One region of the Tardiphaga sp. 813_E8_N1_3 genome, then DNA from elsewhere that is predicted to be linked to it. Evidence: riboswitches for the same ligand, from Rfam matches in the RefSeq annotation. Region 1 holds a riboswitch; each other region holds the start of a gene.
What was found. A riboswitch is a leader RNA that binds a small molecule or an ion and turns the genes downstream of it on or off. The one in region 1 is predicted to bind cobalamin.
Positions count from the first base shown of each region.

Region 2: another riboswitch for cobalamin. It lies ahead of metE (5-methyltetrahydropteroyltriglutamate--homocysteine S-methyltransferase); the one in region 1 lies ahead of AB8A33_RS06615 (TonB-dependent receptor plug domain-containing protein).
Region 3: another riboswitch for cobalamin. It lies ahead of AB8A33_RS21620 (ribonucleoside-diphosphate reductase subunit alpha); the one in region 1 lies ahead of AB8A33_RS06615 (TonB-dependent receptor plug domain-containing protein).

Region 1 covers NZ_JBPWQE010000001.1:1,412,768-1,416,041, reverse strand. The annotation lists gene AB8A33_RS06625 (O-acetylhomoserine aminocarboxypropyltransferase) at 1-392, shown strand, start outside; gene AB8A33_RS06620 (alpha/beta fold hydrolase) at 396-1,184, shown strand; cobalamin riboswitch at 1,231-1,434, shown strand; gene AB8A33_RS06615 (TonB-dependent receptor plug domain-containing protein) at 1,467-3,274, shown strand, end outside.
Region 2 covers NZ_JBPWQE010000001.1:2,866,373-2,869,646, reverse strand. The annotation lists gene AB8A33_RS13715 (protein-L-isoaspartate(D-aspartate) O-methyltransferase) at 1-132, shown strand, start outside; gene AB8A33_RS13710 (peptidoglycan DD-metalloendopeptidase family protein) at 241-1,647, shown strand; cobalamin riboswitch at 1,818-2,029, shown strand; gene metE (5-methyltetrahydropteroyltriglutamate--homocysteine S-methyltransferase) at 2,134-3,274, shown strand, end outside.
Region 3 covers NZ_JBPWQE010000001.1:4,559,401-4,562,674, reverse strand. The annotation lists gene AB8A33_RS21625 (glycosyltransferase family 87 protein) at 1-947, shown strand, start outside; cobalamin riboswitch at 997-1,213, shown strand; gene AB8A33_RS21620 (ribonucleoside-diphosphate reductase subunit alpha) at 1,333-3,274, shown strand, end outside.

The sequences.
Region 1 (3,274 bases):
ATACACATGCGGTGCTGGCGGCGCTCACGGCCAACAAGGCGGTCGACTGGGTGCTGCATCCGTCGCTGGAGAATCATCCGGACTATGCGCTGGCGAAACGCCTGCTGCCGCGCGGCGCCGGCTCCATCGTCTCCTTCGGCATCAAGGGCGGCCGCAATGCCGGGCGCAAATTCATCGAGGCGCTGAAGCTAACCAGCCATCTTGCCAATGTCGGCGACGCCAAGACACTGGTCATTCATCCCGGAAGCACCACGCATCAGCAGATGGACGCCGAGCAACTCAAGGCCGCCGGCATCGGCGAGGAGCTGATCCGCCTCTCCGTCGGTATCGAAGCCGCCGACGACATCATCGATGACCTCGCGCAGGCGCTGCGCATCTCGCAGAAGGGCTGAGCGATGCAACTCACCGTCAACGGTCACGAGACCTATATCGCGAATGGTGGCCGCACATTCGATCCTTCCCTGCCAGTGGTCGTGATGATCCACGGCGCCGGCTTCGATCACTCGACCTGGGCGCTGCATACGCGCTGGTTCGCGCATCACGGCTTCGCGGTGCTCGCGCCGGATCTGCCCGGCCACGGACGCTCAAAGGGTGAAGCGCTCACGACCATCGCCGATCTCGCCGACTGGACCGCAGCATTGATCGAGGCAGCGGGCGCAAAGACCGCGCGGCTGATCGGCCATTCCATGGGCTCGCTGATCGCGCTGGAGGCCGCCGCACGGCATCCCGGTAAAGTCACGCGCCTCGACCTGATGGGCACGGCAGGAACGATGACCGTCGGCCCGGATCTGTTGAAGGATGCCGAAGCCAATCAGCATTCCGCCATCGACATGGTGTCGATCTGGGGGCTCGGCTTTCGCGCCGAACTCGGCGGCAGCCTCGCGCCGGGGCTGTGGATGCATAGCGGCGCGCAGCGCGTGCTCGAAGCCACAAAGCCGGGCGTGCTGTTCGCCGATCTCAACGCCTGCAATACATACCAGAATGCGCTGACCGCTGCGGCCCAGCTTGATATCCCTGTCACGCTCATCCTCGGCGAGCGGGACATGATGACTCCCGCCAAGGCCGGCAAGACCCTGGCCGCCGCATTGAAAAACGCCCGCACGGTGATTCTACCCGGCACCGGCCACATGATGATGGTCGAACGCCCCGACGACGTGCTCGCCGCGCTACAGATCGCGCAATAGAGTCTGGAACGGGTCGATGGCTGTTGCACCGCGCGGCGCGCTGTGCTTCCTGTCCGGTATTATCGGTGCCTCCGCAAGGAGGTGAAACGGGAATGCGGTGCGGGGAAATATCCCCTATGCCGCGGCTGCCCCCGCAACTGTAAGCGGCCATTCCGGGTCCACAAAGCCACTGAATTTGCATCGCAGATTCGGGAAGGCGGACCGGGAGACCACCGCGAGCCAGGAGACCGGCCGGTAACGAGTTTCACACTCGTTCGACGGTGGGTCGACGGAAGGGGTTAAATGACTATCCGGAATTTGGCCGCAGGCACTGCGGCCGTTGTTGTTCTGTCCTGCTCTCACAGTGCTGCGCATGCGCAGTCCAGTGCCGAGCAGCTCTCTGAAATCGTGGTGACGGCGGACAGAGCGCCCGAACAGCTCAATCGCACTGGCAGTTCGATCAGCGTCGTCTCAGGCGAGACCATTGCGACCAGCAATCCCGGCTCGCTGGTCGATGCGCTGCGCACCGTGCCTGGCCTCGATATCAGCGAAAACGGCGGCCCCGGTGGCACCGCGAATGTGCGCCTGCGCGGCGGCAATACCGGCCAGACCCTGGTGATGATCGACGGCATCCGCGTCAACGATCCCACGGCTGCATCAGGCGACTTCGAATTCGCGATGTTCACGCCCTCGGCCATCGAGCGCATCGAAGTCCTGAAAGGGCCGCAGAGTGCGCTCTACGGATCCGACGCGATGGGCGGCGTAGTCAACATCATTACCAAGAAGGGCTCCGGCCCTGCGCAGGTCAATGTGCGCACGGAAGCCGGCAGCTATGGCACCGTCGTCACACAGGGATCGCTGACCGGCTCCAACGGTCCGTGGTCTTACGCCTTCACCGGTGGCGGCCAGCACAGCAACGGCTTCTCGCGTTACGGCTATCGCATCCCTGCCCTCGAAGCGAAGTTTCCGAATCTCGAAAACGACAGTTTCGATCGCGTCGGTGGCTCGGCGCGCATCGGCTATGACGCCGGTGAAGGCATCCGGCTTGAGTCAGGCATCGTGCAGTCCTTCACACGCGCGGCATACGATGCGGCCAGCGGCACATATCCAGACACGGGATCGTCCACTGACCGCCTCCTGCAAACAGTCTACGGCCGCGTTGGCATTGACTCCTTTGGTGGTGTGTTGACGCACAACGTAACTGTGTCGAACACCCATACCGAGCGCTCGTTCACCGAGCTCAGCTATCCACTCAGTATGCGGCCGCCGCCGGGCGCGACCGCGAGGATCTTGGATTACTGGGGCAACAGTCTCGGCGCAGAATACCAAGCGACGCTGAAACTTGGCGCTTTCGGCTCGCTGATCTACGGTGCCAAGACCCAGAGCGAAACGGCACAGACTTTCACCACGGGCATTCTTCCGACACCGGCTGCAATGACCTCCACATTGTCGAAACGGCAGGACACAAATTCGGTGTTCGCGTTGTGGTCAGTCCCGATCGGAGAGCGGCTGAACATCACCCTCGGCGGGCGCGTAGATGACGTCGTCGATGTCGCTCGCTTCGAGACGTGGCGCGCGACTGCCGCCTACAACATCACAGAGACCGGGACCAAATTTCACGCCAGCGCTGGAACAGGCGCCAAGGCACCAACTCTGTTCCAGCTCTACTCACAGGCCAACGGCACCCCGTCGCTTTCCCCTGAAACGAACTTTGGCTACGATGCTGGTGTCGATCAGAGCCTGTTCAACGGTCGCGTGGTCCTTTCGGTCACAGGCTTCGCAACCGACTACAGCAATCTGATCAACTTTGTATCGTTTACACCTAGTGCATGCGCCGCTGGCCAGACGACCGGCTGCTATAACAATGTCGCGCGCGCCGAGACCAGCGGTCTCGAAGTGGGCGGCAATGTCGATGTCATCCCGGGCTTGGTAAAATTCAACGTGGCCTACACCTACCTGCACGCCCAAGACGTCGGCAATGATACCGTGCTGGCACGCCGGCCAAAGAACGCTGCCCGATTTGCGCTCACGATCACGCCGACCGACAGGTGGATGATCGAGCCGCGCGTGACGACGTTCTCCAAGCGCTTCAGCAGCGCCAATCAGGTCGG
Region 2 (3,274 bases), 1.5 Mb from region 1:
GCGCCGGTTGGTCCTCATAATGGCGTCCAGACCCTGGTCCGGATCCGCAAAACCGGGGATGGATTGGAGCGAAAGGAGCTTGTGGACGTGCGTTTTGTGCCAGCACTTCCGGGCATCGCGCGCGAGCTCTGAAAAAAAGTTCGTGAACGACTGTCACGTGTTGGTCGCAAGGTTAAAGGCTTGGTAACGGAGACGGTGTTTACTCAATTCAGTTGTTTGTTGCGTATGAGTGAGTAACCAATGTCCAGCGTTGTCGAGTTGCTTTACTCGCGTCGCGCTCCGCAGGTCGCGGTGCTGGCGCTGATGTCTATCGGTTTTGCGGGCTGCAGCGCCGACATGCAGACGCGTCTGTCTCAGAATCCAAGTTTTGACTCGGGGCAGTCCCGTGGCTTTGGCTGGCAAGGCGAAACCACCGGCTCGGTGCCGCAGCGGGCACCACGCGCGCCGGTCGAGCGCCAGGAACTGCCGCAGTATCAGCGCCCGGCCTATAATCCGCAGCCGCAGTATCAATCCCAGGCTTTGCCGCCGCCGATCTCGGCGCCGCAATCCTATCCGGCAGCTCGTCCGGTTGCGTCGGCTGCTCCCGTTAGCGGGGGCGGTAACGGTATGTATACGCCGCCGCCCGCACGTGCGCCGATCGAAACCACCGGCTCCACGGCGCCGCGCTCGGTTGCAGCGACCAACGGGCTTGCCCGTGATGGCGGCACCTCGATCATCGTCGGCACCAGCGATACGCTCGATGGTCTGGCGAAGCGCTACAATGTCTCGTCGGCCGCGATCCTGCAGGCCAATGGCTACAAGGGGCCGCGCGCGTTGTCGCCCGGCCAGTCGCTGATCATTCCGCGCCAGGGCGCCGCCGCAACTCCGGCCGTTGCCGCTGCTCCGAGCAAACCTGCCGCCGGCGCATCGACCACGCATTTCGTCAATCGCGGCGATACGCTGATGAGCATCTCGCGCCGGAACAACGTGCCGGTCGCCGAACTCGCGCGCGCCAATGGTTTGGCGCCGAACGCCCAGCTGAAGCTTGGTAGCAAAATCAACGTGCCCGGCGCACGTACTACGGCTTCTGCAGCTCCTGCAGCCGCGCCGCTCGCTGCGCCCGTCGCAGCCGTGACGGCTGCTCCGGCTGGCGCGGTCACGTCCGCTGCCGTGGCCCGTGTTGCTTCTGCCGAACCCGCACAGAAGGCCCGTCTCGCAAGTGCAACGACGACGCCTGAAGAAACCACGCCGGAATCGCCGACTAAAGCCGCTGACGCAACCGGCGCTTTGCCGACGTTCCGTTGGCCGGTGCGCGGCCGCGTGGTCACAGGCTACGGCGCTAAGACCAATGGCAAGTCCAATGACGGCATCAACGTCGCCGTGCCGGAAGGCACGCCGATCAAGGCTGCCGAAGATGGCGTCGTTGCCTATTCCGGCAACGAGCTGAAGGGTTACGGCAATCTGGTTCTCGTTCGTCACTCCAACGGCTACGTCACCGCATATGCCCATGCGAGTGAGCTGATGGTGAAGCGTGGTGAGACCATCAAGCGCGGTCAGGTGATCGGCAAGTCCGGCCAGTCCGGCGAAGTCACGTCGCCGCAGCTTCACTTCGAAATCCGCAAGGGATCGTCGCCGGTCGATCCGCTGCAGTTCCTCAACGGCGCGTAAACGCAATCCACGAAGTGTAGTTTGCATTCACACAAGCCCGGCCTCGTGCCGGGCTTGATGCGTTTGACCTCGGGGCTGCGGCCCACGCCAGCTCCGGAATCTTCAACGCGCCGCTGCGTGTGGGCAGAGTTAGCTCGCGCGAGCTCTGTTGACTGCCGCGCGATGTTGCCCATATGTGAACCTGTCGTGGTTCTTCGGGAAGGTTTGCCCGAAGCTAAGAGGGAAGCCGGTGAGGCGTTAAGCCAAGGCCGGAGCTGCCCCCGCAACTGTAAGCGGTGAGCCGCTGTCCATTAAAGTCACTGAGGCCCGCAAAGGTTTTGGGAAGGCCGGACAGCAGCATTGACCCGCGAGCCAGGAGACCTGCCTCGACAACATAAACGTCCTCGGGCGGGGTGTCCCGGTGGTGCGGTTGCGATTCCGCGACTGCCGTCGTGGAATCCAGACGTGTCACTTTGGCCTTTTGCCCCCAATCATTGGGGTTAAGCCATGTCTACTGTGTCAAAGTCTACCTCTTCAAAATCAACTACCTCACTCCCTGTTGCTACATTGGGCACGCCACGGATCGGTCCGCGGCGTGAGCTCAAGATGGCGCTGGAAAGTTATTGGTCCGGTGCAATCGACGAGAATGCGCTGATCGATGTCGGCGTCGGGCTGCGTGCCGCCAACTGGGCGCGCCAGAAGTCGCTCGGGGTCACGGTCATGCCGTCGAACGACTTCTCTTTCTACGATCAAGTGCTCGATACCAGCGTCATGGTCGGCGCCATTCCCAAAGTCTATGGCTGGACCGGCGGGGATGTTTCCTTCGCCACCTACTTTGCCATAGCGCGCGGATCACAAGGCGCCGCGCATGACGAGGCCTGTAAGCATGGCTCTCACACGCATGATGCGTCCCACGGTGTGCCAGCGCAGGAGATGACCAAGTGGTTTGATACCAACTACCACTTCATGGTGCCGGAACTGACGCCAGATCAAACCTTCTGTCTCGCGTCGCGCAAGCCAATCAAAGAATATGAGGAAGCGAGATCGCTGGGCTATCAGACGCGGCCTGTGCTGGTCGGGCCTGTGACCTATCTGAAGCTTGCCAAGAGTGCAGATGCGTCATTCGATCCGGTGACGCTACTCGATCGATTGCTACCTGTTTACGTCGAAGTGCTCGGAGAATTGGCCGACAGAGGCGCCGAATGGGTGCAACTGGATGAGCCATGTCTGGTGCTCGATCTCGACACGTCGGCCCAGCAGGCGCTGCAGCGGACTTATGCGGCTTTTGCCGAAGCGGTCCCGCAGCTCAGGATCATGCTGAACACTTACTTTGGCGAACTTGGCGATAACCTCGATCTGGCCCTATCGCTTCCCGTCGCCGGGCTTCATCTCGATCTGGTCCGTGGATCGGAGCAGTTTGACGAAGTCGCTGCGAAGGCACGAAAGGACCTGATCCTCTCACTCGGCGTGATCGACGGCCGCAATATCTGGCGGTCCGATCTGTCCAGCCTGCTCGATGGGCTGGAGCCCATGGTCGATCTGCTGGGGCGGCATCGCGTTGAGCTCGCGCCATCCTGTTCGCTATTGCATGTGCCGATCGATCTGGGCCTTGAGACTGATCTCGATCCGGACGTCAAAAGCTGGCTGG
Region 3 (3,274 bases), 3.1 Mb from region 1:
CACCGCCGTTCCTGTTCATCGCAGGATTACTCGCCAAGCTGCCTTATCCGGTCGCTTTCATCGCATGGGTCGTCGCCAGCGCCGTGCCCTATCTGCTTGTAATGCGCGCGATCGTTGGTCGCCCCTTTGGCCTGCTGCTCGCCGCCGCTTTTCCTGTCGTGCTCGCCAATGTGCTCGTCGGGCAGAATGGCTTTCTCACTGCGTCACTGGTCGGCGGCATGTTGGTGCTGCTGCCGACGCGGCCGGTGCTGTCGGGCATCTGTCTCGGTCTGCTCAGCTACAAGCCGCAATATGGCCTCTTGTACCCATTGGCGCTGATCGCCGCCGCGCAGTGGCGCGCGTTCATTAGCGCAGGTGTCACCACGGTCGCGCTTGCCGGTGCCTCGTGGCTCGCTTTTGGCACCGAGAGCTGGCAGGCTTTCTTCCACTGGATTCCGATGTTCTCGCAGGCCTTTCTGGTCGAAGGCCGCGCGCCGTGGGGCAAGATGCAGAGCCTGTTCGCGCTGGTGCGCTTCTTCGATGGCAGCGAGAGATTGGCCTGGACGCTGCAATGGATGCTCATCGCGTCCCTCGCGGTATCGCTTGCCTGGCTGTGGCGCAGCCGCGTGCGCTACGAGTGGAAGGCGGCAGCCTTGGCGACGGCGACTCTGCTGGCGACGCCCTATCTGTTTCTCTACGACGTGATGGTTCTCGCGATCGCGTTCGGCTTCATCGTCCGCGTCGGCCTGTCGAAGGGCTTCCTCGGCTACGAATTGCCGATGCTCGGTCTCGCGACGGTGGCGCTCATTGCCTATCAATTTGCCGTTTCGCCCACTGGCTTGGCCGCGATGTTGCTCGTGGTCGTCTTGATCGGACTTCGCATCCGCGATTCACTCGGCGCCAACGGTGCCATGATCTCGACCGTCGCTGGATCAGGAGTTGTCCACGGTACCAACAGCCCGGCCTGATTTGTTGTCGTGACTCTGAATGCTCGCTTGACACCTCGCCGCGGATCACACCAAATGTAGACGTCACGGTCCGCCATGTCGCAAGATTTGGTGGCTAAGAGGGAAGTCGGTGAAGACGCTGTTTTTGCGTCACATTCCGGCGCTGCCCCCGCAACTGTAAGCAGTGAGTCTGTTTCGATTGAAGTCACTGATGCGTAAGCATCGGGAAGGCTGAAAACAGACATTGACCTGCGAGCCAGGAGACCTGCCGCGACACCAGAACGTCTATGGGCGGGGTGTCCCAGCGGTCGCTTGCAGGCAATGCCGGCGGATTTCCGCCGTGTATTTTGCAGCGTCCTTTCGGCCCCAGCCCCCATTGCTTGATGCATCACACGGGGTCTTGCCGATGCCTAATTCATCTTCCGTCTTATCCAATGGCCGCGATGCGGCTCATGCGCCGCTGATTCAACTGTCGCCGGAAACGCTCGCTGCGCCCGCGCGCGAACCCTCGATGCAGATCATCCGCCGCAACGGCACGGTGTCGCCGTTCGACGGCAGCAAGATTTCCGTCGCAATAACCAAGGCCTTTCTGGCAGTCGAGGGCCATACGGCGGCCGCATCGCGCCGCGTCCATGAGGCGGTGGAACAGTTGACCGGCGAAGTCGTGGCTGCGTTGACGCGCCGCGTCGGTGAAGGCCGCACCTTCCACATCGAGGACGTGCAGGATCAGGTCGAGCTGGCGCTGATGCGCAGCGAGCACCACAAGGTGGCCCGCGCCTATGTGCTGTATCGCGAGGAACGCGCCCGTACCCGCGCCGAGGAACTGGCCGCCAAGCCGGCGCTCGTCTCCACTGCCCCGGTGCTGCATGTCACGCTCGCGAATGGCACCCGCGCGCCGCTCGATTCGGCGCGTCTGGCGCTGATCGTCAACGAAGCCTGCGCCGGCTTCGACAGCGTCGATGCTGCGCCCGTGCTGGAGGAAACCCGCCGCAATCTCTATGACGGCATTACGCTGGATGAGCTGGCGCTGGCCGGCATCATGGCCGCGCGCACGCTGGTGGAGCAGGAGCCGAACTACACCTTCGTCAGCGCCCGCCTGCTGCTCGACAAGCTGCGCACGGAAGTCCTGTCCTTTGTCGGAGGCACGCCGACGCACGCGTCGCAGGCCGATATGACGACGCGTTACGCCGAATATTTCGGCGCCTATATCAAGACCGGCATTGCGGCCGAGCTGCTCGATCCTGAACTCGCGCGTTTCGATCTCAAGCGAATCGCCGCCGCGCTGAAGCCGGATGGGGACCTTCAGTTCCAGTTCCTGGGCTTGCAGACGCTCTATGACCGTTACTTCCTGCATGTGCAGGGCAATCGCATCGAATTGCCGCAGGCCTTCTTCATGCGCGTTGCCATGGGCCTCGCGCTGCGCGAAATCGACCGCGAAGCCCGCGCCATCGAATTCTACAATCTGCTGTCGTCGTTCGACTTCATGGCCTCGACGCCAACGCTGTTCAATGCGGGCACGCAGCGGCCGCAACTGTCGTCCTGCTTCCTCACCACGGTGGCCGACGATCTCGACGGCATCTTCAAGTCGGTAAAGGACAATGCACTGCTGGCGAAATATTCCGGTGGTCTCGGCAATGACTGGACGCGCGTGCGCGGTCTCGGCGCCCACATCAAGGGCACCAATGGCGAGAGCCAGGGCGTGGTCCCGTTCCTAAAGGTTGCCAATGACACGGCCATCGCCGTCAATCAGGGCGGCAAGCGCAAGGGCGCGGTGTGCGCCTATCTGGAAACCTGGCACATCGACATCGAAGAGTTCTTGGATCTTCGCAAGAACACCGGCGACGATCGCCGCCGCACCCATGACATGAACACCGCCAACTGGGTGCCGGATCTGTTCATGCAGCGCGTCGAAGCTGATGGCGAATGGACACTGTTCTCGCCCGACGAGACGCCGGAGCTGCACGACCTCTATGGCAAGCCCTTTGCCGAACGTTATGCGGCCTATGAGGAGAAGGCTGCGCGCGGCGAGATCCGCGTGTTCAAGAAGGTGCGTGCGACTGATCTCTGGCGCCGCATGCTGACCATGGTGTTCGAGACCGGCCATCCCTGGATCACCTTCAAGGATCCCTGCAACCTGCGTTCGCCGCAGCAGCATGCTGGCGTGATCCATTCGTCGAATCTCTGCACCGAGATCACGCTGAACACGTCGGACGACGAAGTCGCCGTCTGCAATCTCGGCTCGGTGAACCTGCTCAATCACATCGGCAAGGATGGTCTCGACCATGCGCAGCTCAAGCGCACCGTGACGACCGCGATGCGCATGCTCGACAATGTCATCGACATCAATT